3 regions of the Aquamicrobium sp. NLF2-7 genome follow, and region 2 is predicted to be linked to each of the others. Evidence: riboswitches for the same ligand, from Rfam matches in the RefSeq annotation. Region 2 holds a riboswitch; each other region holds the start of a gene.
The links. Region 2 has a riboswitch for cobalamin ahead of MIC97_RS04640 (DUF1636 family protein). Riboswitches for the same ligand answer to the same signal wherever they lie in the genome.

Region 1 (7,543 bases), 920 kb from region 2:
GCAGCCTTCACCAGCGCCGAACCAAGCGCCGCCACCAGCGGCACCACAACGCGCAAATAAAGCGAATCCAGCGCATCGATGTCGACGGTGAGCCTGAACAGCAGCCGCGACGGACGGGCCGCGAGGCTGCGCGCCTGCATGTCGGTGGCGAAGCCGCGGAACACCCGCTCGCGCAGGCGCGCCAGCACCTTCAATGTCGCATCATGCGTGACCAGTCGTTCGCCGTAGCGGGAAAAGGTGCGGGCAAGCGCCAGGAAGCGAATGCCGGCGGCGGGCGCGAACACGTCGAAGGCAAGCGCGGTCGCCACGGAGGCCCCGGCAATCGCGGTGGCCGTAATGAACCAGCCGGACAGGCCGAGCAGCGCAATGCCCGCCAGCGCGGTGCACAGCGCCAGCAGCGCACCGGCTGCCAGCATCGGCCGGTTGCCGGACCAGAACAGCGCGGCGACAGCGCGCAGATGCCGCAAAGCGCTCATGTCCGCTCCCCTTTCCCGGCTGCGTCACCAAGCGTGACGATACGATCCATTCGGGCCGCCAGAACCGGATCATGGGTGGCGACGATAAGCGTGCGCCCTTCGGCGATGTCCAGCAGCATATCGGTGATCTCGCCGGCCGTGCGGCGGTCGAGGTGTGCGGTCGGCTCATCGGCCAGCACGAGCCCGACGCCGGGTGTTGCGGCCGCACGCGCAATGGCAAGGCGCAGCGCCTCGCCGCCGGAAAGCCCGGCCCCGCCCTCGCCCAGAAGCACGGACCTGCGGTCCCGTGCCACGTCACCGAGACGTGCGGCATCGAGCGCGGCGTCGACCGCGGCGTCCAGACCCGGACGGCCAAGCGTGACATTGCCCGCAAGCGTTCCCGCAAAGATATGCGGCGACTGGCCGACCCACGCCATGCCCGCCCGCAGCCGCGCCGCCGTCTGCGGCCTCAAGGTCTCCCCGCCGATGCGGATGGTGCCCGCTTCCGGCACCGCAAGCCCGGCGATCAGCGCCAGCAGGGTGGACTTGCCGCCACCGCTCGGCGCCATGACGGCCACGCGCTCGCCCGGCGCAATACCCAGCGACAGGCCATCGAAGACCTGAAGACCATGCTCCGGGCAATCCTGTCCGGCATGGCTGAAATGGAGATCGTCGATGGCGATGCCCACAGCGGCGCCATCGGCTTTCGCCGTGCCGGTCCGCTCGGCGGCAACGATAGGCTCACCGGCTGCCGCCACTTTTTGCAGGGCTTCCAGAGCCGCCACACCGGCGGCACGGTCGTGCCAGACGGCGGACAGGTCGCGCATGGGCTCGAAGAAGGCCGGCGCGAGCATGAGGATGAACACGCCCTCAGTCAGCGACAGTTGCCCGCCCCATGCCCCGAACGAGAGCTGGCCGAGGAAATGGAACCCGACATAGACGGCCACCATGGCGACGCCCAGCGCCGAAAACAGCTCCAGCACCGCCGAGGACAGGAAAGCGATGCGCAACACCGTCATGGTGCGGCTGCGCAGGAGATCGGCTTCCTCGCGCAGGCGCAACGCCGTGCGGTCGACCGCGCCCAAGCTGCGGATCGTGGCAAGGCCGCGCAGCCGGTCGAGCAGGAAGGCGTTCATATCGCCCATCTTGGCAAGCTGGCGCTCGCTCGCCTCCTTCGCCCGCCAGCCGACCAGGGCCATGAAGATCGGGATCAGCGGCAGCGCGATCAGCATGATCAGGGCAGCCACCCAGGAAAGCGGCAGAACGCAAACGAAGATGGCGAGCGGAACGATCACGGCGCGCCAGCGCAGCGGCTGGAAACGCGCGACATAGGGCACCACCGCCTCGGCCTGCTCGGCCATCGTGCTGGCGACGAAGCCGGATGACGGGCGCGACGCATCGAGCGGCGAGCGGGTGGCGAGCACCGAAACGGCATGATCCCGCAGCCGGGAAAGCTCCCGCCGCGCGGCGAGGAAGGCAAGGCGCGATCCTGCCCGGTCCATACCCGCCCGCACCACGCCAAGCAGGAAGACGCCGACGGCCGGCCAGATCACCGCGTTCATGCCGGTGCCGGCAGCGATGTCGCCGATGGCCAGCGCCAGCAGAGCGGCCTGCCCGATCCAGATCAGTGATGCCGCCGACTGAAGAAAGATCGGCAGTCTGCCCGGCGAGGCGGACGGCTTTGAAACGCGGCGCCGGCGCTTCGTCCTGACCGCAACCTGCTCCGAAATTTGGGGGATTTCGGCTTCAGCCGGCCTTCGCAGGGCCGGTTCCTCAGCCAGTTGCCGGGCAATCGCCGTGTCGAGCGCACTCACGGTTGTCCGTCCCCCCTGCGTTTGCGGCCAAGCGAGACGATGCGATCCTTCGCATCGAGCAGCCTCGTCACCTTTGAGCCGAGGCTGAGCAGTGTCGCCAGCCGTTCCGTATCGAGTCGTTTGACGTCATCATACCAGTTCGTGAGCTGTTCGATGAGTCCGTTCATCTCCATAAGGCGGGACTGTGCGTAACGTTCCTCCTCGCTGCTGGGCTGCTGCATGAGAAGCTCGCGCAGCACCGAAAGGGTGGGATCGACCTCGCGCTTCTTGCGCTCCTCCGCCAGCGTGCGCAGGATCTGCCAGATGTCATCGGGTGCGGCGAAAAAATCGCGACGGTCGCCGGGAATGTGGCGCAGCATCACCAGATTCCACGCCTGAAGCTCGCGCAGCCCCATGGAAACGTTGGAGCGCGAAATGCCGAGCCCGTCCACGATCTGATCTGCGCAGAGAGGTTCCGGCGACACATAGAGCAGCGCGTAGATCTGGCCGACCGTGCGGTTGATGCCCCAGCGGCTGCCCATCTCGCCGAAGTGCAGCACGAAAGACTGTATGAGTGGCGGAAGGTTCATGGCGGACCAATTTTCAGAAATTTCTGAAAATTCAGTACGTCCCGCCACGCCAGAAGTCACTTGGGCACCATGTCGCACCCGTACACGTACGAAAGAAAATCCGTGCGAACATGAGGGAAAGCTGGCTTCGACCAGCGTCAGAAGCCGATCGTTTCCTCGAACCGGTCCCATGAGCGATACATTTCGTATCGCCCAACCCCGCGGATCGGCACATGGCCGTAATAGGGCGAAAGCTGCAACTCGGCCGCGATCTCGCCCTTGCCGGCGATCGCACCCGTGTAGATGGCCGATGCCAGCCCGGTGCGGTTCGCACCATGGTCGCAATGCACCAGAAGCGGCTTTTCCGCGTCGCGCATCAGGGCGGCAAGTTCGGCAGACTTTTCGACGGGCAGGCCCTTCGACGAGGACATCGGGAAATCGATGATCCTGATGCCGTGGCCCTCCGCCGCCGCGCGCGCTGCCAGCGCTTCGGCATCAGGGGTCTCGTTGCGCAGGTTGATGATGGTGCGGATCTGGTAGCGGTCCGCATAGGTCGCGACGTCGTCCCCGTCCGGTTGTCCGGAGCGGTAGAATTCGCCCGGTATCACCTCATGGAAGTTGCCGAGCAATTGCTGCACGCCCATATGAGCGCCCATCAACAGCGGGGCGCCGAGCAATACGGCCGCGAATACCCATATACGTCCCAATGCAGACTTCCCCGCCTTTGATCCCGGCTACCCCTGACAGCGAATTGCGACAGGAACAAGAATACGCCGTACGGCCATTGCCGCAGGCTCAGTTGCGGCCGGTCAGGCGGGTGAAATGGCCCATCTTGCGGCCGGGACGCGCCTCTGCCTTTCCATAGAGATGGACAAGGACGTCCGGTTCCGCCACGAGTTCAGGCACGCGCGCGACATCGTCGCCGATCAGGTTCTCCATCACGCAGGCGCTGTGATGGCGCGTGTCGCCCAGCGGCAACCCGGCAATGGCCCTGATGTGCTGTTCGAACTGCGAAACGACGCAGGCGGCTTCGGTCCAGTGGCCTGAATTGTGCACCCGCGGCGCGATCTCGTTGACCAGCACCGACCCGTCGTCCAGCACGAAGAACTCCACGCCGATGACGCCCACATAGCCGAGCGCTTCGAGTATCGAGGCGGCAGCCGCCCGCGCAACGTCGGCGGTAATGTCGGGAACGGCGGCAGGCACGGTGGAGGTGTGCAGGATGCCGTCGCGATGGACGTTGCGCGCCGGCGCATAGGTCTCCACCCTGCCGTCCGCGCCCCGCGCACCGATCACCGAAATCTCGCACCCGAAGGAAATGAGCCCTTCGAGGATCAGCGGCACCGACCCCATCGCCTCGAAGACGCCGGAATAGCTGCCGCTTTCCATATGGCGAAACACGCGCTGGCCCTTGCCGTCATAACCCATGCGGCGCGTCTTCAGCACGCCGTTGCCGCCGAAGCTGTGCAGGGCGGACGCAAGGTCCGCGTCGCTGTCGACGGCAAGGAAGGGGGCCGTGTCGATACCGATGCCGTTGAGGAACTGCTTTTCGCTCAGCCGGTCCTGCGACACCTCCAGCGCGCGCGGCGGCGGCAGAACGGGCACGCGCCCGGCGAGCCTCTCGGCGGCCTCCACCGGCACGTTCTCGAACTCATAGGTTATGACATCGCTGATTGCGGCCAGTTCGGCCAGCCCGGCCGGATCGTCATAGGCAGCCACGATCTGCCGGTTCGCCACCTGCGCGGCCGGGCAATCGGCCTGCGGCTCCAGCACGGCGATGCGGTAGCCGAGGCGGGCGGCTGCCATGGCCAGCATGCGGCCAAGCTGGCCGCCGCCAACGATGCCGATGGTCGATCCGGACGCCAGCATCACGCGTCGTCCTTCGGCTCGAGGGCAACCTTGTCCGTCTGCGCGGCGCGCCAGGCTTCCAGCCGCCCGGCCAGCGCATGGTCGGTGAGCGCCAGCACGGCGGCGGCCAGAAGTGCCGCATTGACCGCGCCGGCCTTGCCGATGGCCAGAGTGCCGACCGGAATGCCGGCCGGCATCTGCACGATCGACAACAGCGAATCCTGCCCCGACAGCGCCTTCGATTCCACCGGCACGCCGAACACGGGCAGCGACGTCATCGCCGCCGTCATGCCCGGCAGATGCGCGGCCCCGCCGGCGCCGGCCACCACAACCTTGTAGCCGGCAGCCTTCGCGCCGTGGGCAAAATCATAGAGACGTTGCGGCGTGCGATGCGCGGAAACGATGAGGCTTTTGTGGGACACACCAAGCTCGGCGAGCGTTTCGGCGGCGTGGCGCATGGTCGCCCAGTCGGACTGGCTGCCCATGATGATGGCGACATCGGCTTGTCGGTCGGTCAATGGCCTGCTCCCGTCAGCTAAAGCGGCGACGTAGCGGAATTTTCGCCACCCCGCAAGGACGAGAAGTGCGGCGGGCATTCCTGATCCCGTACTGTCGGAATTGACACGCCGTGCCAGCGATGCTTAGCGTCGCAACCGGAACTGGTTCCGATTACGGATGAAAAGGGAACACGGTCTGCCGCATTGCCGGCAAAGCCGCGACTGCCCCCGCAACTGTAGCCGCCGAGCCTCCCCCGATATGCCACTGGATCTTAACGGTCCGGGAAGGCGGCGGGAGGCAATGACGCGGAAGTCAGGAGACCTGCCGGTTCCGGTCACCCATGTCTGATCTCGGGGTGAGATCGGGCGCGGCCGTCCGCAGCGGTGACACGAAACGTGTTGCCGCGTGCCGGTACGGCCGGGGGTGCAGACTGCACCTCCCCTGCCTGCCAGTTCCCGGTGAAAGGCTGTTTTTCCGGGCGCACCCGTGCCCGGCAGGGGGAAATGACGATGAGAACAACGATTCTGGCGGCCGGCATCTGCTCGCTGACGCTTACCGGTACCGTCCGGGCGCAGGATGAAAGCCCGCAGGCCACCGATGTCATCGAGCTGAAGACAATCTCGGTAACCGCCAACCGCACCCCGACCCAAAAGAACAAGGTCGGCTCGAAGGTGGAGCAGATCACGCAGGCGGAAATCGGGGCGAAATCCCGTCCGGTCCTCAGCGACTATCTGAACCTGCTGCCCGGCGTTTCGGTTGCCAGAAATGGCGGCCTCGGCGGCACAACCGGCCTTTTCGTGCGCGGGCTTGGCTCCGGCTACGTCAAGACGCTCTACAATGGCATCGACATTTCCGATCCAACCGGCACACAGGTGCTGACGCATTACCAGTATCTTCTCACCGGCGGCATCAGCAATGTGGACGTTCTGAAGGGCTCCCAGAGCACCCTCTACGGTTCCAGTGCCATAGCCGGTCTGGTGAACATCTCGACACTCGGCCAACCGGACAGCGGCATTCACCATACGGTCGAGGCCGAGGGCGGTTCCTTCGGCACCGTGCGCGGCCGCTACGGATTTACCGCTGCGAACGAAGGATCGGGATTCGCGGGCAACATCTCGGGACTGCACACCGACGGCATCTCGGCCCGGGCAGACGGCCGGGAGCGGGATGGGCTCGACAGTCTGAATATCGACCTAACCGCCGAACACAGGATCAACGAAGCCTTTTCGGTCTTTGGCTCGGTCCTGCATCTCAATTCCAAGGCCGAGTTCGATGGCAACGGCCCCGACGATCCCGACAGCTATGAGCGGGCGAGGATGACCGGAGGCCGGTTCGGCCTCAATTTCGATCTCATGGACGGCAGGCTGAAGAACACCGTCTCCGCTCAAGGTTTCAAATCGGACCGTGAAAGCGTGTGGGACGGGTCTCCCAGCCTCTTCATCGGCACGCGGCAGAAGATCGACTATCAGGGGTCGTTCGAGGCGACGGAACGAGTTCTCCTGCAATATGGCCTCGACCATGAAAAACAGGAAGCCGACGATGCCGGCGGCGGCAGCCCGCTGGGCAAGTTCGACCTCACCGGCGCGTGGGCTCAGGCGGTCCTCGAACCGGTGAATGATCTGGTGCTCACCGCTGGGCTTCGCCATGACGAGCATTCCGAATTCGGCGGACACACCACCTATCGCGGCACGGCGTCCTACCTGTTTGCCATCACAGGAACCCGCCTTCATTCATCTTATGGAACAGGTTTTCTGGCTCCAAGCCTCTACCAGCTTTACGCCCCCTCCAGCGTCGGCAACCCGAACCTTCAGCCCGAGACGAGCCGCAGCTTCGACATCGGTGTGGAGCAGCAGTTGCTGGGCGGGGCGCTGACGGCCGATGTCACCTACTTCCACATCAGGGTGGACGACAAGATCGACTGGATAAACGATTTCAGCTATCCGTGGGGCGGCTACTACGACCAGACACCCGGCACCACGCGCTCGAAAGGTGTCGAAGCTTCCTTCACCTACGCCGCCACCGGCTGGCTCGACCTCGGCGGCTCCTACACCTATACGGATTCCCGCAAGGCGGACGGCACCCGCAACGTCCGTATTCCGCGACATGCCGTTGTCCTTTCGGCCGAAGCACGGCCCACCGAAAAATGGACCATTGGCGCAGACGTGAAATTCGTCGCGGATGTCGTGGACGGCGGCGCAAAGCTGGATGATTATGTGCTGCTCAACGCCAAAGTCGCCTACCAGCTCACGGAGTCCACGCAGATCTATCTTCGGGGTGAAAACCTGCTCAACGAGAACTACCAGACCGTGAAAGACTACGGCACACCCGGTATCGCTGCCTTCGCGGGAATCAAGGCGAAGTTCTAAAGCAGTTCCAGCAA
Region 2 (7,543 bases):
GCTGGCATGTCGCTGCACGCGGTGAGACGCACATCGGCCGATATGCGGTCCATCGGCACGCGGCTGCCGCCGTCGACCACCACGGAAACCTTCGGGCCAAGCCGCGCGCTGAGGCTGCCTTTTTCGATGGCCGCCCGGATTTCATTTGCCAGTGGACGGGGATCGGCGATTTCTTCGGCGTCGATGCCGGCCAGCGGACCGGTCTCCACCGGCACGCCGATGCGCACATCGATCTCCATCGCATCGACATCGCGGGCCAGCGCCTGCGCGGATTGCGGTGTGAGGCCGCGGATCTGGATCGAGCCGCGCGCCGTCACCTCGACGATGCCGTTGCCGTGGCGCAGGGCCGATTCGCAGAGTCCGATCAGTGCCTTGGGCGATAATCCTCCAGCAACGGTGTTGAGGCGGGCGAGCAGGCCGTCGCCGGTCTGCATGGGCGTGGAGAGCGCGGGGCACGCGCCGCGTCTGGCGAAGGCGTTCATGCCGCCACCTGCCGTGCCTCGGCAATGAGGGCCGCAAGGTCGTCGTCTATCGCGTTGCGCAGCGGGTGCCACAGGCCGCGCCGGCGGGCGGAGAGAAAACGCTCGGCGATCAGCGCCGCCGCCTCGCGGTTTTCGCGCAACAGAAAGGCACGCACGTTTTCATCGCCCAGATAGGCATCGTGAACGGCCTCGATCAGCGCGCCGGGAATCGCATGCGTGGTTTCAGCGAAGCCGATCAGGCGGTCCACGGTTTCCGCGAACTCGGAAGCGCCGCGCGGGCCGTGGCGCATCTGGCCGGCGATGAAGCGCGGGTTGATGGCGCGGGCGCGAACAACGCGGGAAACCGCCTCCGATACCGAACGCGGTTTCGGCTTTGCCGGATCGGTGGTGTCGAGCACGATGACGTCGGCATTGCGGCCGAGCGCTGCGAGGGCGGCCGAAAACCCGCCGATGAATGCGACATCGGCGGAGCCTTCGAGAATGTCGCGGCCGGGATCGTCGCCGGTGTGGACCAGCAGCTCGGCCTCCGAAAGGCGGTCCGCGAACGCGCCGGGCGCGGCCACGCCTTCGCCCTCGGCGCCGCCATAAGCGTGCGAGGCGCTGTCGAGATAGGCGCGGCCGATCTCCTCGCGGCTTTCCCAGTCGCCGCTGGCAAGCAGGCTTTCGATTCCCGCCCCATATGTGCCGGGCGAGGAGCCGAAGATGCGCGGCCCGATGCGGCCCTCAGTGCGGGCAAGGGCTGCCAGCGGGTTTTCGTCGTCGGTCTCGTCGCGGGCGGCGACTGCGCGCGCGGCGGCGTCGATCAGCGCGATCTGGGTCGGGAACATGTCGCGGAACAGACCGGAGATGCGCCAGGTGACATCGACGCGCGGGCGTCCGAGCACGGCCGGCGGCAGCACCTCGATGCCGGTGACGCGGCCGGTGGCGGCGTCCCATTGCGGGCGGCAGCCCATCAGCGCCAGACCCTGCGCGATTTCCTCGCCGCCGGTGCGCAACGAGGCCGAGCCCCACAGGTCGATGACCAGCGCGCGCGGCCAGTCGCCATGGCTTTGCAGATAGGTCGTCACCACCTCTCCGGCCGCGGCCTTGCCAAGATCGTAGGCGGTGGGCGTTGGCATCGTGCGCGGATCGGCGGTGAACAGGTTGCGGCCGGTGGGCAGCACATCGGTGCGGCCGCGCGCTGGGGCGCCGGACGGGCCGGCGGTGACGTGGCGGCCATCGAGCGCGGCGAGAAGACCGGATTTTTCGGCTTGAGCGCTTTGCAGGCGCAGCGAATTGGTTTCGTCAGCCGGAGCGCGGCCATAGATGTGCAAGCCGTCCTTGATGGCGAAATCCTTGAGGTCGCACAGCCAGGCATCGATGCGGCGCAGCGCCTCGTCGGGCGCATCGGTGGTTGTCACCCCGGCCTCGACGGCAAGCCCGGTCTCTGCGGCCGTTTCCACGATCAGCTTCGCCAGCCGGTCGCGACGGCGGCGGTCGAGGCCGTCGGCCTGCGCATATTCGTCCACCAGCCTCTCCAGCTTCTGCTGATGGTCGTCCAGTCCGGCGCTGGTGAGCGGCGGCGGCAGATGGCCGAGCGTGACGGCAGAAATGCGCCGCTTGGCCTGCGCCGCCTCGCCGGGATTGGAGACGATGAACGGATAGACGACCGGCAGCGGGCCGGTGACGATCTCGGGGAAACAGCTTTCGCTGAGCGCCACCGTCTTGCCCGGCAGCCATTCCAGCGTGCCGTGTGCGCCGACATGGACGATGGCGTGGGCGTCGAGCACCTTTTGCATCCACAGCCCGAAGGCGACCAGTTCGTGGCGCGGGGGCAGGGTGGGGTCGTGGTAATCGGACCGGCGGTCTTCCGAGCGGCCGCGATCCGGTGCGAGGGCGACGGTGACGTTACCGAAACTGACGGCGCGGAAGGTGAAGCCGGGTCCGGCGGGTTCGTTCCATGCGCCGGTTACGGCCTCGCGTGCCTCGGCGGGCAGGTTGGCAAAGCGCGTCCTGTAATCACCGGCCGCAATGCCGTGGCCGCCACGGTCGACCAGGTCAAGAAGCGTGCGCGGCGATTGGGGAATCCGGTCAACGACATAGCCGGCGTCCTTCAGGTCATGCAGCATGGCGAGCACGCTGTTCGGCACATCGAGACCCACCGCATAGCCGGTGCGGCCGGGCGCGCTTGGGTAGTCGGGGATCAGGATGACAATACGCCGTTCGGCCGGCGGCGTGGAGCGAAGGCGCAGGAAGACGGAAAGCCGCCGCGCCACCTGCGCGATGCGATCGGGTACCGGCTGGTTGACGTTGGCGCGCAGGCCGAGTGCGGCATCCGCCTCCGCCTCCGCCTTGAAGGAGATCGCGCCGGCCATGATGCGCCCGTCGAGTTCGGGCAGCACGGCGTGCATGGCGAGGTCGGCGGGTGCAAGGCCGCGCTGGCCGCTTTCCCATGCCTCGCGCTTCGTCGTGGCGACGACCACCTGAAACACCGGAATGCCGGTGCGGTCGAACAGCGTTTCCGCACCCGGTTCGGCTCCGGAGGCGAAGGCCGTGGCGGTGATGAGGGCGGAGGGTTTTAGCGCCGTGATTGCCTGCCCGACGAAGCCGAGAGAGGCGGCGTCTTTCAGGCTGGAGACGAAGACAGGCACCGCCGCGATGCCGGTGCGGCGCAGTTCCACCGTCAGCGCATCGATGGGGGCGATGTCGTTCGCCAGCAGCATGGAACGGTAGAAGAGAATCGGCACGACGGAAGCAGATTTGTCGTGCGCGAGTTGCGGCCTTTCGACAACGCCTGTTCCGGGCTCGTAGTAGCCGGCTCGCGGCACCGGCGTGGGAGCCGGGGCGTCGGCCTCATGGCCGGCCAGCCTTGCCAGACGGTGCACCAGCGCCTGCATGTTGGCCGGGCCGCCCTCGCGAAAATAGCCCAGCAGCAGGGAAAGTTCCTCGCGGGGCAGGGTGGAAGCCTGCGCCAGCCGCTCGTCGTCGTCGCGGCATTCGCCGGGCAGCAGCGCCAGCCTGATGCCTTTGGCGCGGGCGATGGCGGAAAGCTGGTCGCAGCCATAGCGCCACCAGTCATAGCCGCCCAGAAGCCGCACCAGAATGACCTTTGCGTGGCTGGCGACGCTGTCCACCCACAGATCGACTGACATGGGGTGGCGCAGATCGCGCAGGGCCGCCAGACGCATGGAGGGCAGGCGATCCGCGTCGGCTTTCCACGCGGAGGCCAAGGCGGCCAGATCGCTGTCGGTAAAGGACAGCGCCACCACCTCGCCCGGCGTCTGGCGCAGGTCGACCGGCTCGATGACGTCATCGAGCGAGGCGGAGGTGGTGGTCAGGATGTGCATCGTTCAATCCTGATGAGCGGCGCGCCTGCCGTATTCAGCCCGCCAGAATCTTCTCGATGGCCGGCTGGTCGAGACCTTTCAGGCCAATCACCACCAGCCGCGAACGGCGCTCGTCCTGCGCCGTCCAGGCGCGATCATAATAATGATTGACGCGCGGACCAACAGCCTGAACCAGCAGGCGCATCGGCTTGCCCACCACCTCCACGAAACCCTTGACGCGCAGTACGTCCTGCTGCTCCGCGGCGGCGGCGATGCGGCGGGCGAGGTCCTCGGGATCGGTGACGGAAGCGATGTCGACGATAAAGGTGTCGAAATCGTCGTGCTCGTGATCGCCGACGCCGTCATGATGCGATTTGCGGTTTTCGATGTCGTCCTCGACCGCGAGGCCGAGGCCGAGCAGGATCGACGGATCGACCTTGCCGTGCTCGGACGGAACCACCTTCACCGCCGGCCCGATATGGGCATCGACGATGCTGCGGGCGCGATCCGCGCCAGCTTCGTCGAGCAGGTCGTTCTTGGACAGGATGATGAGGTCGGCGCAGGCCACCTGATCCTCGAAGACCTCTTCGATCGGGTCGTCATGGTCGAGCGACTCGTCTTCCGCGCGCTGGGCGGCAAGCGCGTCCATGTCGGAGGCGACCTTGCCCTCGGCAAGGGCCGGGCCATCGACCACGGCAATGACGCCGTCCACGGTGACGCGGCTTTTCACCGTCGGCCACTGGAAGGCCTGCACCAGCGGCTTCGGCAAAGCGAGGCCGGAAGTCTCGATCAGGATGTGGTCGACCTTAGGCGTGCGCGACAGGATCTGGTCGAGCGCCGGCACGAAATCGTCGGCAACGGTGCAGCAGATACAGCCATTTGCCAGTTCGACGATGTTTTCCTCGGGGCAGGTGTCGATGCCGCAGCCTTTCAGGATTTCGCCATCGACGCCGACATCGCCGAATTCGTTGACGATGAGGGCGAGGCGCTTGCCTGCGGATTGTTCGAGCAGGTTGCGGATCAGCGTGGTCTTGCCGGCGCCGAGGAAGCCGGTGACGACGGTGCAGGGCACGCGGGTGGCGTTTGCGGTCATGATTGGTCCTTCAGAAGGGTGAGGGGAGGAATGCGCGCGACAAGGCCGCGCTTGAGCGAATCGGGGCGGCCGCGCCACGGAATTTTTCCGTCCCCGGCGCTGGCCAGCTGGCAGGCGCCGGTCACCAGATCGGCGCCGCTGTCTTCTGCGAGATCGCCGAAGACGTAGCTCCATGCGCCGTCATGCAGGATGGAGGCGCTGAGGCGGCGCTTGCAGTTGCCGAGGCATTCCACCGTGCGCACCGCGACCGGCTGGCCGGCGGCGGCGCGGCGCGTGTCCTCGGCGAGCTTCTCACCGGCGCGCGGATGCGCATCCGAGCCGCTGGCGTCGCGACAGGAAATGCAGACGATGATCGTGGTGTCGCTGGTCCGGTTGCCGGACTGGCCGGTTTCGCAGGCGGCGGGATTGCGGTCCAAAATACGCTCCTTGCCCGGGACACCCGCCAGGCTTGCGGCTTTTCTCGTTCAGACGGCAGGTCTCCTGGCTTGCGGGTCATCGCCCTGATGCCGCCTTCCCGGGGATAACCCAGTGGCTGCCGGCAAGGGCTCGTCGCTTACAGTTGCGGGCACAGCCGCGGAGTCGGGAAAAATCCCCCACCGCGTTCCCTCTTAGCTCCCCTTCTTTGAAAGAGGAGACCGTCGCGGGGATTTAGGCTTGGGCGGGTCGCACTGTCAACGCGCGGCGATGGCGGCCAGCGCAGGTCCGAGGCTGCCGGCCGGGGTGATTTCCATGCGATCGAGTTGCAGCCACTGGCGCATCTGGCCCAGCTCTTCGCAAAGTGCGGCTGCGGTTTCGGGCGGTGCGTCGGGTTCGGCATAGGCGGCATGGACGCGCAGAATGCCGGCGGGTCGGTCCGCTTTCAGATCGACACGTGCGACAATCCTGTCGCCCAGCAAAAAGGGCAGGACATAATAGCCATATTGCCGCTTTTCGGCCGGCGTGTAGATCTCGATCCGGTAGCGGAAGCCGAACAGGCTTTCGGTGCGGTCGCGTTCGAACACCAGCGGGTCGAAGGGGGCGAGCAGGGTGCGGGCCTCGATCCTGCGTGGCAGACGCGCGTCGCGGTGCAGATAGGCTTGCCTGCTCCATCCTTTGACGGTGACGGGAATCAATTCCCCTTCCTCGACAAGATCAGCGATGAGCGGTGCGGTCTCGGTCGCGGCAAGTCGAAAGTAATCGCGCAGGCAGGTGGCGGTGGCGATGCCATGGGCGCGCGCGGAAATGCGCAGCAATTCGCGCTGGGCATCCGCCGGAGAGGGAACCGGCAGGTCGAGGACTGCCCGGGGCAGAACGCGTTCTGGCAGATCGTAGACCCGCTCGAACCCGCGCCTGTGGGCGGTGGTGATTCTTCCCGCCCAGAACAGCCACTCAAAGGCCATCTTTGCTTCGCTCCAGCCCCACCAGCCGCCGGAGCCCTTGTCGCCGTCCATGTCGGAGGCGGCGAGTGGGCCGCGTGTTTCAACTTCGCGAAATATCTCCGCGATGAAATCCACGCGCTCGCGGCCGAACCTGGCCAGTCCGCGATACATCTCCTCGCCGCGCTCCGCCCTTTCCATGCGCCATCGCAGCAGCGGATAGGTCTCCAGCGGCAGCAGCGAGGCCTCATGCGCCCAGTATTCGAAAAGCTGGCGCTTCGCTCCCGGACGGGCCGCGTCGTCGAGCAGCGAAAGCGGGTAGGGGCCAAGCCGCGAATAGAGCGGCATGTAGTGCGCCCGCACCACGGCGCTGACCGAGTCGATCTGGAAAAGTGCGGTGCGGGAAACGACACGGGAGACGTGTCGGCGGTCGGGTGCACTTTTTGCGCGAGGCGCGCCGAAGCCCTGCGCGGCCAGCGCAATGCGTCGTGCAAGGGCAGGGGAAATGGTTTCCTTCATATGATCCAAGCCTATCTGGAGTCATGGTTTACGGCAGCCCGATTCCTGCACGCTACCAGCTAAACCCCGGGAATACTGTCAGGACTAAAAGTGGAGTAAAAAGTGAAGGAAATCAAAGATGATCAGTTTTGTCGCAGATAGTGTGCAGTGCAGCGTTTTGAACAAGGTTTGACTTGCTTCGGCCATCCGCCTGCGCTAACCCTCGCCGCGTTGCAGCATGGGGCCGAAGAGGTTCCAGGGCAAATCTGTCACGCTTCCGTAACAGGGCCGGCTGCGCTAGTCTCAGGCGGATCCGCCGCCAACGGAAAGTTGCAGCATGAACGAGTTGCTAAGTTCGTATCTGCCGATCGTCATCTTTATCGGCGTGGCACTGGTGATCGCACTGGCGCTGATCGTGGCTCCCTTCCTGGTGGCCTATCGCGACCCCGATCCTGAAAAGCTGTCGGCCTACGAGTGCGGTTTCAACTCGTTCGACGATGCCCGCATGAAGTTCGACATCCGCTTCTATCTGGTGTCGATCCTGTTCATCATCTTCGATCTGGAGGTGGCGTTCCTGTTCCCGTGGGCGGTTTCGTTCGGCGATATCGGCATGCTCGGTTTCTGGTCGATGATGGTGTTCCTTGGCGTTCTCACCATCGGCTTCATATATGAGTGGAAGAAAGGGGCGCTGGAATGGGATTGATCAGCAATTCCGGCACGCTCGTCGCGCCGCAGCCTAAGGGTATCCTCGATCCGCGTACCGGAAAGCCGGTCGGTTCGGATGATCCTTTCTTCATCGGCATCAACGAC
Region 3 (7,543 bases), 620 kb from region 2:
CGCAGGAATTTGGCATCTTCGACAAAAACCGGCTTCTGGCGGGAAACAGCGCCGACGACCGTCGGCACGCTCGCATCATAGCGATTGCGAATTCGGACCGTCTCACGCTTCTCGAAATCGACACCGTTGAGGTTTTCGATAAACGTCGTGACAAAATGCTGGCGCGTTTGCTCGCCGTCGCTGACGATGTCGATGCCCGCCTGTCGCTGATCGTCCAGAGACAAGCGCAGAGCGTCCCGTTTGCCCTCGGCCAGTTCCTCGTCCTGCAGCTTCCATGGCGACCAGAGCTTCTCAGGTTCCGCAAGCCAGGAGGGTTTTGGCAGGCTGCCGGCTGTTGATGTAGGCAAGAGCGTTTTCAAGACAGATGACCTTTTGTTTCCGTTCAATCAAAGAGCGTAGTTGGCGGACCACTGCTGAAGAATGGCCCTGTATGGTTTGATGAAGTGCTCTTCGGCAAATTTTCCCTGCTCGATGGCCAGCCGGCTGCGTTCTTCGCGATCGTAGACAATTCGGGTCAGCGAATAGTCCTGATGCTTCAGGCTTGGCTGATAGTGTGCCCCCGCAACAGAATTGGCGTTGTAGATCTCGGGCCGGTAGATCTTCTGGAAAGTCTCCATCGTGCTGATGGTGCTGATCAGCTCCAGATTGGTGTAGTCACCGAGCAGGTCGCCGACAAAATAGAAGGCCAACGGCGCAACGCTGTTCGGAGGCATGAAATAGCGAACCTTCAACCCCATTTTCTTGAAATACAGATCGGTCGAAGATAGCTCGCCCTGCTGATACTCAACGCCCAATACAGGATGACGGTTTTCTGTCCGGCGGTATGTCTTGCTGCTTGACGCGCTCAGGCAAATGACCGGAGGCTTGTTGAAATGCTCCTTATAGGCATTTGAGTTCAGGAAGCACCTGAACAATTTTCCATGAAGATCACCGAAATCATCGGGAATGCTGAATTCAGCCCGATCCTTGTTATGCGCCGGCAGCAGCACGCTGAAGTCATAGTCGCGCACGTAAGAGGAAAAATTATTCCCTACAATGCCCTCGATGCGCTCATTGGTCTTGTGATCAACGATAATCGTTTTCAATATTTCAATAAGCGGGAAGGCATCGCTGTCGCCTTCATCGCCAATGGTCATCTCAGCCGAAATGATCTCAAGCTCGACAGAATAACGATCGGCTTTGGGGTTGTCCCAATGCGCCAGTGCGTTGAACCGGTTGTCAATCATCCTCAGGGCATTGCGCAGGTTTTCCTGACGGTTCTCGCCCCGGGCCAGATTGGCGAAATTGGTCGTGATACGCGTGCTGTCCGCGGGACGATAATCCTCATCGAAACGAACGCTCTTAAGGCGAAACGTGAAATCGTTATTCCTCGCGACCGGCCGGCGAGCGACCGACGGCGCCCCCGGGGAGGCATCGGAAATTGCGGTTTGAGACATGACTTACCCCAATAAGTTGGGGGCATGGGGCAGCGGACACATAGCAGGATCGGCCGCGACGCGGTCTCCGCTACGGCACACCCGGACACCCCGCCCGTGGACGTTATTTCGCCAAGGCAGGTCTCCTGGCTCGCGGGTCAGCGCTGCTGTCCGTCTTCCCAGGGTTTCACCCCAGTGACATGCTGGACATCAGCTCGCCGCTTACAGTTGCGGGGGCAGCTCCGGCTTTCCCGAAAAGACGGGGCACCGGCTTCCCTCTTAGCCCCGGCGCGTTGCGCGCAACGACCGGAGAACCTAGGCACGCACACCTTCCTGCAATTCCAGTCCGAAGTCAATAGGACATAAAGGAATGTTTATATCTTTAAGTCGCAAATGCCAATATCCGGTTCTTCGATGCCGGCATCTGAACAAAAAAGCCCCGGCTGATTGCCGGGGCTTTGATTTCAGAGCCGTTCAGTGTTTCACGGAATCATTGAACGGCTCTGGGTCTTTGACTGTCGCATTTCCGAACCGGAAAAGTGTTTCCACTTTCCTGGAAACGCTCCAGAGAGAAACCGGATCAGAACTTGTAGTTGAAGCCAACCCGGACCGTGTGGAAGTTGAACTTCCGGTCAATGTTGACATCAGCGCCACCGAAGGTGTCCGAGAACACATTCGCCTTGCCGAGATCAGTGTAGAGATATTCCGACTTCACGGTCCAGTTGTCGGTCACGGCATATTCCGCACCCGCACCGACAGTCCAGCCGGTCTTCGTCTTCTTCACGCTTTCATTGAAGGCGGTACCGCCCAGATTGCCCTTGGCATAACTCTTGGTTTCGCCATAGGCGAGACCACCAGTGGCGTAGACGAGGAAGCGGTCGGTCGCCGTATAGCCGAGGCGGGCGCGAACCGTGCCGTACCAGTTCAGCTTCGTGCCGATGGCAGCATCAAGAGCGCCAGCGCCAGGCACATTGGCGGAGATACTGGTTTCGCCCTTGACGTTTCCACCCTGAAAATCAGCCTCGACACCATAGACGATCTGGTCGGCCTGGAAGTTCCAGCCCGCCTGAACGCCGCCAAGGAAACCGCTGGAGTTCATATTCAGCGAACCGCTGGCCAGCGTACCCGTCGTGTCGGTGACGCTGAACGGATGCTTTGCCTTGCCGCCGCCATAACCAAGGTTGAAGCCGACATAACCGCCGGTCCAGCTATAGAAGGAAGCCGGAGCCACCGGAGCAGGCTCACTGTAAACAATCGCATCAGCAGCATAAGCGCCACCCGAAGCAAGAATGACAGAAACAGCAGCAAGAGAGAGAACTTTTCGCATGACAAAACCTCTTAGTTGAAATCGTGAAATTAACTTACGATCGTCGTCGTAAAATGTCTGTAACATAAAAGACACATTTCGTTACGAAGATCAAAAATCCATAAAATACAGATATTTGAATAGTTAATAATAAATTAAACATACACAAAATGAAATGAAGCCACTCAGAGGAGAAAAATATCTGAGTGGCATCGGATATAACCTTACCATAGGTAAGGATTATGCTTAAGGAATCGGTCCACCGAGCATAAATTGCGCTGATTTACTATCAGCTCAGCGCAGAGGCAATTTTGTCCTTGAGAGCAAGGCGGCGGCGGCGCAGTTCCGTTTCGGCATCGTCGCTGATCGTATCAATACGCGTCTCGGACCTGTGTATCTGATCGTTGACGTCGTCATACTCTTCGAGGACACGGGCGAACTCCGGATCCTGCGCCTTGAGGGCATGGATTGCATCCAGCTTGCCGGGGAATTCTTCGCCAAGGGTATGCGGGGTGTTTGACATGTCGCCTCCTGTGGTTTGCTTCCCAAACATAGAAGGTAGGGCGTCGGCCCGGTTGATCAATGTCAAACAAATGGCTGACCCAGCGGAACATCGTGTCGCAGGTCACAGCCTTCGCCGTGCGGGGCAGGCTCCCCAATGTCGCAGGCGGAATTCCGGGTTGAGAGTTTGCCTTGCCTGTCGATGATTTCAAAAAGTGCCACCTTCGACACAACAGCAACCCGCAGGATTGGGCGACTGCGGACGAGGCGGCGCAAGATTTTGCGATTGAGCCGTGTCAGTGAACGGTTTCGAGCCCCAGCTTGCGGCGCAGACGCCCGGTCCGCTCCCTGAACATGGCATGGCGCTCGGCTTCACGCGTCGCGGCAAAAACCATCGAGAGCAACCGCTCTTTCTCGGTCTCGTCGAGAAGAGGCTTCAGGAATTCGGCCGTCTTGTCGATGACGGTCGGCACGTCGGCAACCTGATCGCTGGCCCATTTCGCATAGGCGATGGCTTCGTCGAGTTGCTTGTCGCTTCCGGCTATCAGGGCGATCTGCTCGCGCACGCGTGTCTCGATGATATCGGTCACCGGCCGGTCTTCCGCCGCTATCGCCATCACCACGGTGGCGGCAGCCGTCACAGGGTGATCGATGACTGCGACCGGTGCGATGGCGGCCTTCTTGCGCAGCTTGTTGCGCCGCATGTTGCCGCGCACCTTGCCGACTGCATCCGCCACCTCATTGGCGGCGTCGCTCATATATTTGAGCCGATACCACCAGAATGCCGCAGCCGCGAATATGCCGATAACGGCTACCAGTATATGCATGATCGGGCCTCCATGCTTCGCCTATAGCGAAAACGGCGGCCGATCGACAAGACTGTCGGCGGATGAGGCGTCGCCTTCCGCCGGCAGTTACCCGCCAGCGGAAACGATACCGGAGGAAACGAAGGACGGTTGAGAACGCCTTCCCGCTCCACGAAGTGAATCAGCGAACGACCAGGACCGGCACCTTGGAATGGGTCAGCACTTCCACCGTCTGGCTGCCCAGCAGCAGGCGGCCGAGGCCGCGCCGGCCGTGCGAGGCCATGACAATCAGATTGGCGTCTTTTTCCTCGGCAATCTCGATGATTGCATCAGCGGGCCAGCGGTCCGCCAGATGCTCGACATCGGCCTTGATACCCATCTTTTCCGCCGCCGCGCGCGCCTTTTCCAGAATGCCGCCGGCGAACTCCTTCTGGCCTTCCTCGTAACGGGAAATATCATTCGGACCGGCAACCCAGCCCGAGGCTGTCGCGCCGGCAGCGACCGGGAAAGGCTCCGTAACCATCACGAACGTGACCTTGGCGGACAAGGCCTTGGCCAGCGACAATCCATGATCGATGCCCTTCTGGGCAAGTTCCGATCCGTCGGTGGCGATGAGGATGTGGGTGTACATGGCTAAACCTCTTGTTGTGTCCTGTCAGAAAACCAGAGCCGCATAAGGCTCGCAAGTGCACAGACCGAACGGATAATGATGGCAGTTCATATCATGCGGAACCGCACGGCCTTGATGCAGGTCAAGTTTCGGGCATGAGCCGAATGGCCAGACAAGCTGCCGCGCCCAAGGCGATGCAGCGCCATCCCGATCACTTTCGGTTACAGGCATCCGTTTGCGGGAACCACGGCCGATCTGCGACGTTAACCATCGATTCTCCACCAGTGTTTGATGTCGAGGGAGGTTGCCGATGGATCGCCTGCAGTTCTTTTCGCCTGTCCGCATCTCATTGGGGCGTGGCCAGCCCGTTCACACCATCGAAAATGTGACTGATGCGCTCGTTTTTCTGCGTGAATGGCCGATAGGCCGGCGTGGCCCTGTCTACCGTTGCGCTCTGAATTGTTGCGCAGCGGCAATGGCCGCCCAGATGAGCGCGGAAGAAGCCCGAAAATCATTCGCCGGTTTCGCGCGCATCACCGGATTGCTGGTCGACAGCGGCCCGGCGCCGATGGTTGCGACCACGCGTTCGACGCTGCATCGCCCGACGACTTGAGCCGCTCAACGCTGAGCCTTCTGCCCGAAGGATCAGACAAAAAAGCCGCCCCGTGATCTTCACGATCGCGGGGCGGCGCATGTTCATCAGTTCTGCTCGATGGAAACGCCGCCCTCATCGATCCTGAGTTCGACGCCGGCAGGTTTCGTTTCCTCCCGATAGACATAGATGCCGAGACCGATCACGACGACGACCAGCGCGCCGATGAGGAGGTAGAGGTTGCTTCTGTTCATGGACACGCTTTCCGGTCAGTTTCAGGCCGACTTCACAACACGGATCAGCAACAGCAGGATGATTGCGCCGATCAGCGCATTGATGATGTTGGCGATGACACCCCCACCGATAAAGATGCCAACCTTCGGCAAGAGCCAGCCGGCGATGAACGCGCCGACGATACCGACCACGATGTTGCCAAGCAGGCCGAAGCCGTACCCTTTGACGATCAGTCCCGCGAGCCAGCCTGCGATCGCACCGACGATAAGAAAGACAATAAGACCTTCCGGACCCACGACGTTCCCTCCATTAGAAATGGCCGAGGCGGAGCGCTGTGCCCCGAATCAACCCGGGTTTCAACAAATGCAGGGTATGAGAATAAGCACACCACCGCCACCCCGTTACATTGGGCGGGGCGGACAGGCGTCAAGCCTTCGCGCCGCTATTCTTCGTCGCCGGCTTCATCAGAATTTTCCGGACGCCAGCTGGCCGGTTCGACCTTCTTTTGTGTCTTTGAATCCGTATAGGCCCACCATGCCTGGTCCTCAGCATCCCAGCGGGCAAGGGATTCGTTCATGACGCCGTCGCTGTCGGTCCAGTAAACGGTCACGCGCGATCCGTCCTTCGGGGCGCTGGCGATGGGTTCACGCTCTGCCATATGGTTTTCCTCTCTGACTGAATGAGTATCCGGTGACGAAGCTGCAACGCGCTGCGCCACCGGACAGTTCCGGTACGACCCGGTTCTCAGCCCCTTTGTCAGCTATGCGCGAAGATATCCGTTTCTTCCCAGCCCATCAGATCGAGCTTCGAGCGTGTCGGCAGGAAGCGGAAGCAGGCTTCGGCTTCCTCCACCCGGCCATCGCGCTTCAGCCGGCCGGCCAGAACGTCGCGCAGACGGTGGAGATAGAGGACGTCCGAAGCCGCATATTCAAGCTGCTCGGGTGACAGCGCCTCCGCCGCCCAGTCGGAGGATTGCTGCTGCTTGGAGATGCTCACCCCCAGCAATTCGTTGCAGATATCCTTCAGCCCGTGACGATCGGTGTAGGTACGGGTCAGCCGCGAGGCGATCTTGGTGCAGAACACCGGCTCGGCCATGACACCGAAGGCGTTGTACAGCACCGCGATGTCGAAGCGCCCGAAGTGAAACAGCTTCGTCACCTTCGGATTGCTGAGCAGGCTGACGAGATTGGGCGCCTCCTTCTGGCCGGCCGCGATCTGGATCACGTCGGCCGTGCCGTCGCCCGGCGAAATCTGCACCACGCACAAACGGTCGCGGTGCGGATTGAGGCCGAGCGTCTCGGTGTCGATGGCCACCGCATCGACATCGTAATGGGCGAGATCGGGCAGATCGGCCTTGTGGAAACGGATCGTGCTCATGCCACCCTCACTTCGTCGTCAGCGCTGCGAGAATGCGCGCCCAGGAGCGCTGACCCTTGTGGAAGGAGGACAGCTCGTATTTCTCATTGGGCGAATGGATGCGATCGTCGGAAAGACCAAAGCCCACAAGCAGGGATTCCATGCCGAGATAGGTCTGGAAATCACCAACGATGGGGATCGACCCACCCATGGCGATCATCACCGCGGGCTTCGGCCATTCGTCGGAAAGCGCGTCCTTGGCCTTGGCGAGGAACGGCGAGTCGTAGGAAAGCTGGATGGCCGGCGAGCCGCCATGCTGGTGGAACTCCACGGAGCAGTCGGAGGGAATGCGCTCCTCGACGAATTTGCGGAAGGCGGCACGGATTTTTGCCGGGTCCTGCTTGTGCACGAGGCGGAACGACACCTTGGCCGAGGCCTGCGACGCGATCACCGTCTTGAAGCCCTTGCCGGTGTAACCGCCGGTGATGCCGTTGAACTCCGCCGTCGGCCGCGCCCAGACCAGTTCGAGCACCGAGCGGCCCTTTTCGCCTGACGGGATCGAAAGCCCTACCTGCCCGAGGAAGGTTTCGGCGGTTTCGCCCAGCGTCTCCCACGACTTCAGCACCTGCGAGGGCGTTTCCTCGACACCATCGTAGAAGCCGGGAATGGTGACCCGGCCATTCTCGTCATGGATGTCGGCAAGAACCCGCGACAGGATGCGGA

Region 1: linked by a shared signal. The riboswitch ahead of MIC97_RS09255 (TonB-dependent receptor) and the one ahead of MIC97_RS04640 (DUF1636 family protein) in region 2 are both predicted to bind cobalamin.
Region 3: linked by a shared signal. The riboswitch ahead of MIC97_RS07615 (DUF1852 domain-containing protein) and the one ahead of MIC97_RS04640 (DUF1636 family protein) in region 2 are both predicted to bind cobalamin.

The regions. Positions count from the first base shown of each region.
Region 1 is NZ_JAKSED010000001.1:1,855,854-1,863,396, forward strand. Features, by position in the region: gene cydC (thiol reductant ABC exporter subunit CydC) at 1-476, opposite strand, end outside; gene cydD (thiol reductant ABC exporter subunit CydD) at 473-2,269, opposite strand; gene MIC97_RS09235 (GbsR/MarR family transcriptional regulator) at 2,266-2,838, opposite strand; gene MIC97_RS09240 (tyrosine-protein phosphatase) at 2,976-3,473, opposite strand; gene MIC97_RS09245 (5-(carboxyamino)imidazole ribonucleotide synthase) at 3,613-4,689, opposite strand; gene purE (5-(carboxyamino)imidazole ribonucleotide mutase) at 4,686-5,183, opposite strand; cobalamin riboswitch at 5,309-5,507, shown strand; gene MIC97_RS09255 (TonB-dependent receptor) at 5,673-7,529, shown strand.
Region 2 is NZ_JAKSED010000001.1:940,294-947,836, reverse strand. Features, by position in the region: gene cobG (precorrin-3B synthase) at 1-434, opposite strand, end outside; gene cobN (cobaltochelatase subunit CobN) at 479-3,808, opposite strand; gene cobW (cobalamin biosynthesis protein CobW) at 3,843-4,880, opposite strand; gene MIC97_RS04640 (DUF1636 family protein) at 4,877-5,296, opposite strand; cobalamin riboswitch at 5,333-5,535, opposite strand; gene MIC97_RS04635 (winged helix-turn-helix domain-containing protein) at 5,552-6,754, opposite strand; gene MIC97_RS04630 (NADH-quinone oxidoreductase subunit A) at 7,071-7,436, shown strand; gene MIC97_RS04625 (NADH-quinone oxidoreductase subunit B) at 7,427-7,543, shown strand, end outside.
Region 3 is NZ_JAKSED010000001.1:1,558,125-1,565,667, forward strand. Features, by position in the region: gene MIC97_RS07610 (methionine synthase) at 1-359, opposite strand, end outside; gene MIC97_RS07615 (DUF1852 domain-containing protein) at 387-1,436, opposite strand; cobalamin riboswitch at 1,534-1,749, opposite strand; gene MIC97_RS07620 (outer membrane protein) at 1,996-2,742, opposite strand; gene MIC97_RS07625 (YdcH family protein) at 3,011-3,244, opposite strand; gene MIC97_RS07630 (hypothetical protein) at 3,519-4,049, opposite strand; gene MIC97_RS07635 (universal stress protein) at 4,210-4,659, opposite strand; gene MIC97_RS25080 (DUF982 domain-containing protein) at 4,949-5,251, shown strand; gene MIC97_RS07645 (hypothetical protein) at 5,338-5,484, opposite strand; gene MIC97_RS07650 (GlsB/YeaQ/YmgE family stress response membrane protein) at 5,506-5,760, opposite strand; gene MIC97_RS07655 (hypothetical protein) at 5,907-6,122, opposite strand; gene MIC97_RS07660 (ribonuclease D) at 6,221-6,841, opposite strand; gene MIC97_RS07665 (M20/M25/M40 family metallo-hydrolase) at 6,849-7,543, opposite strand, start outside.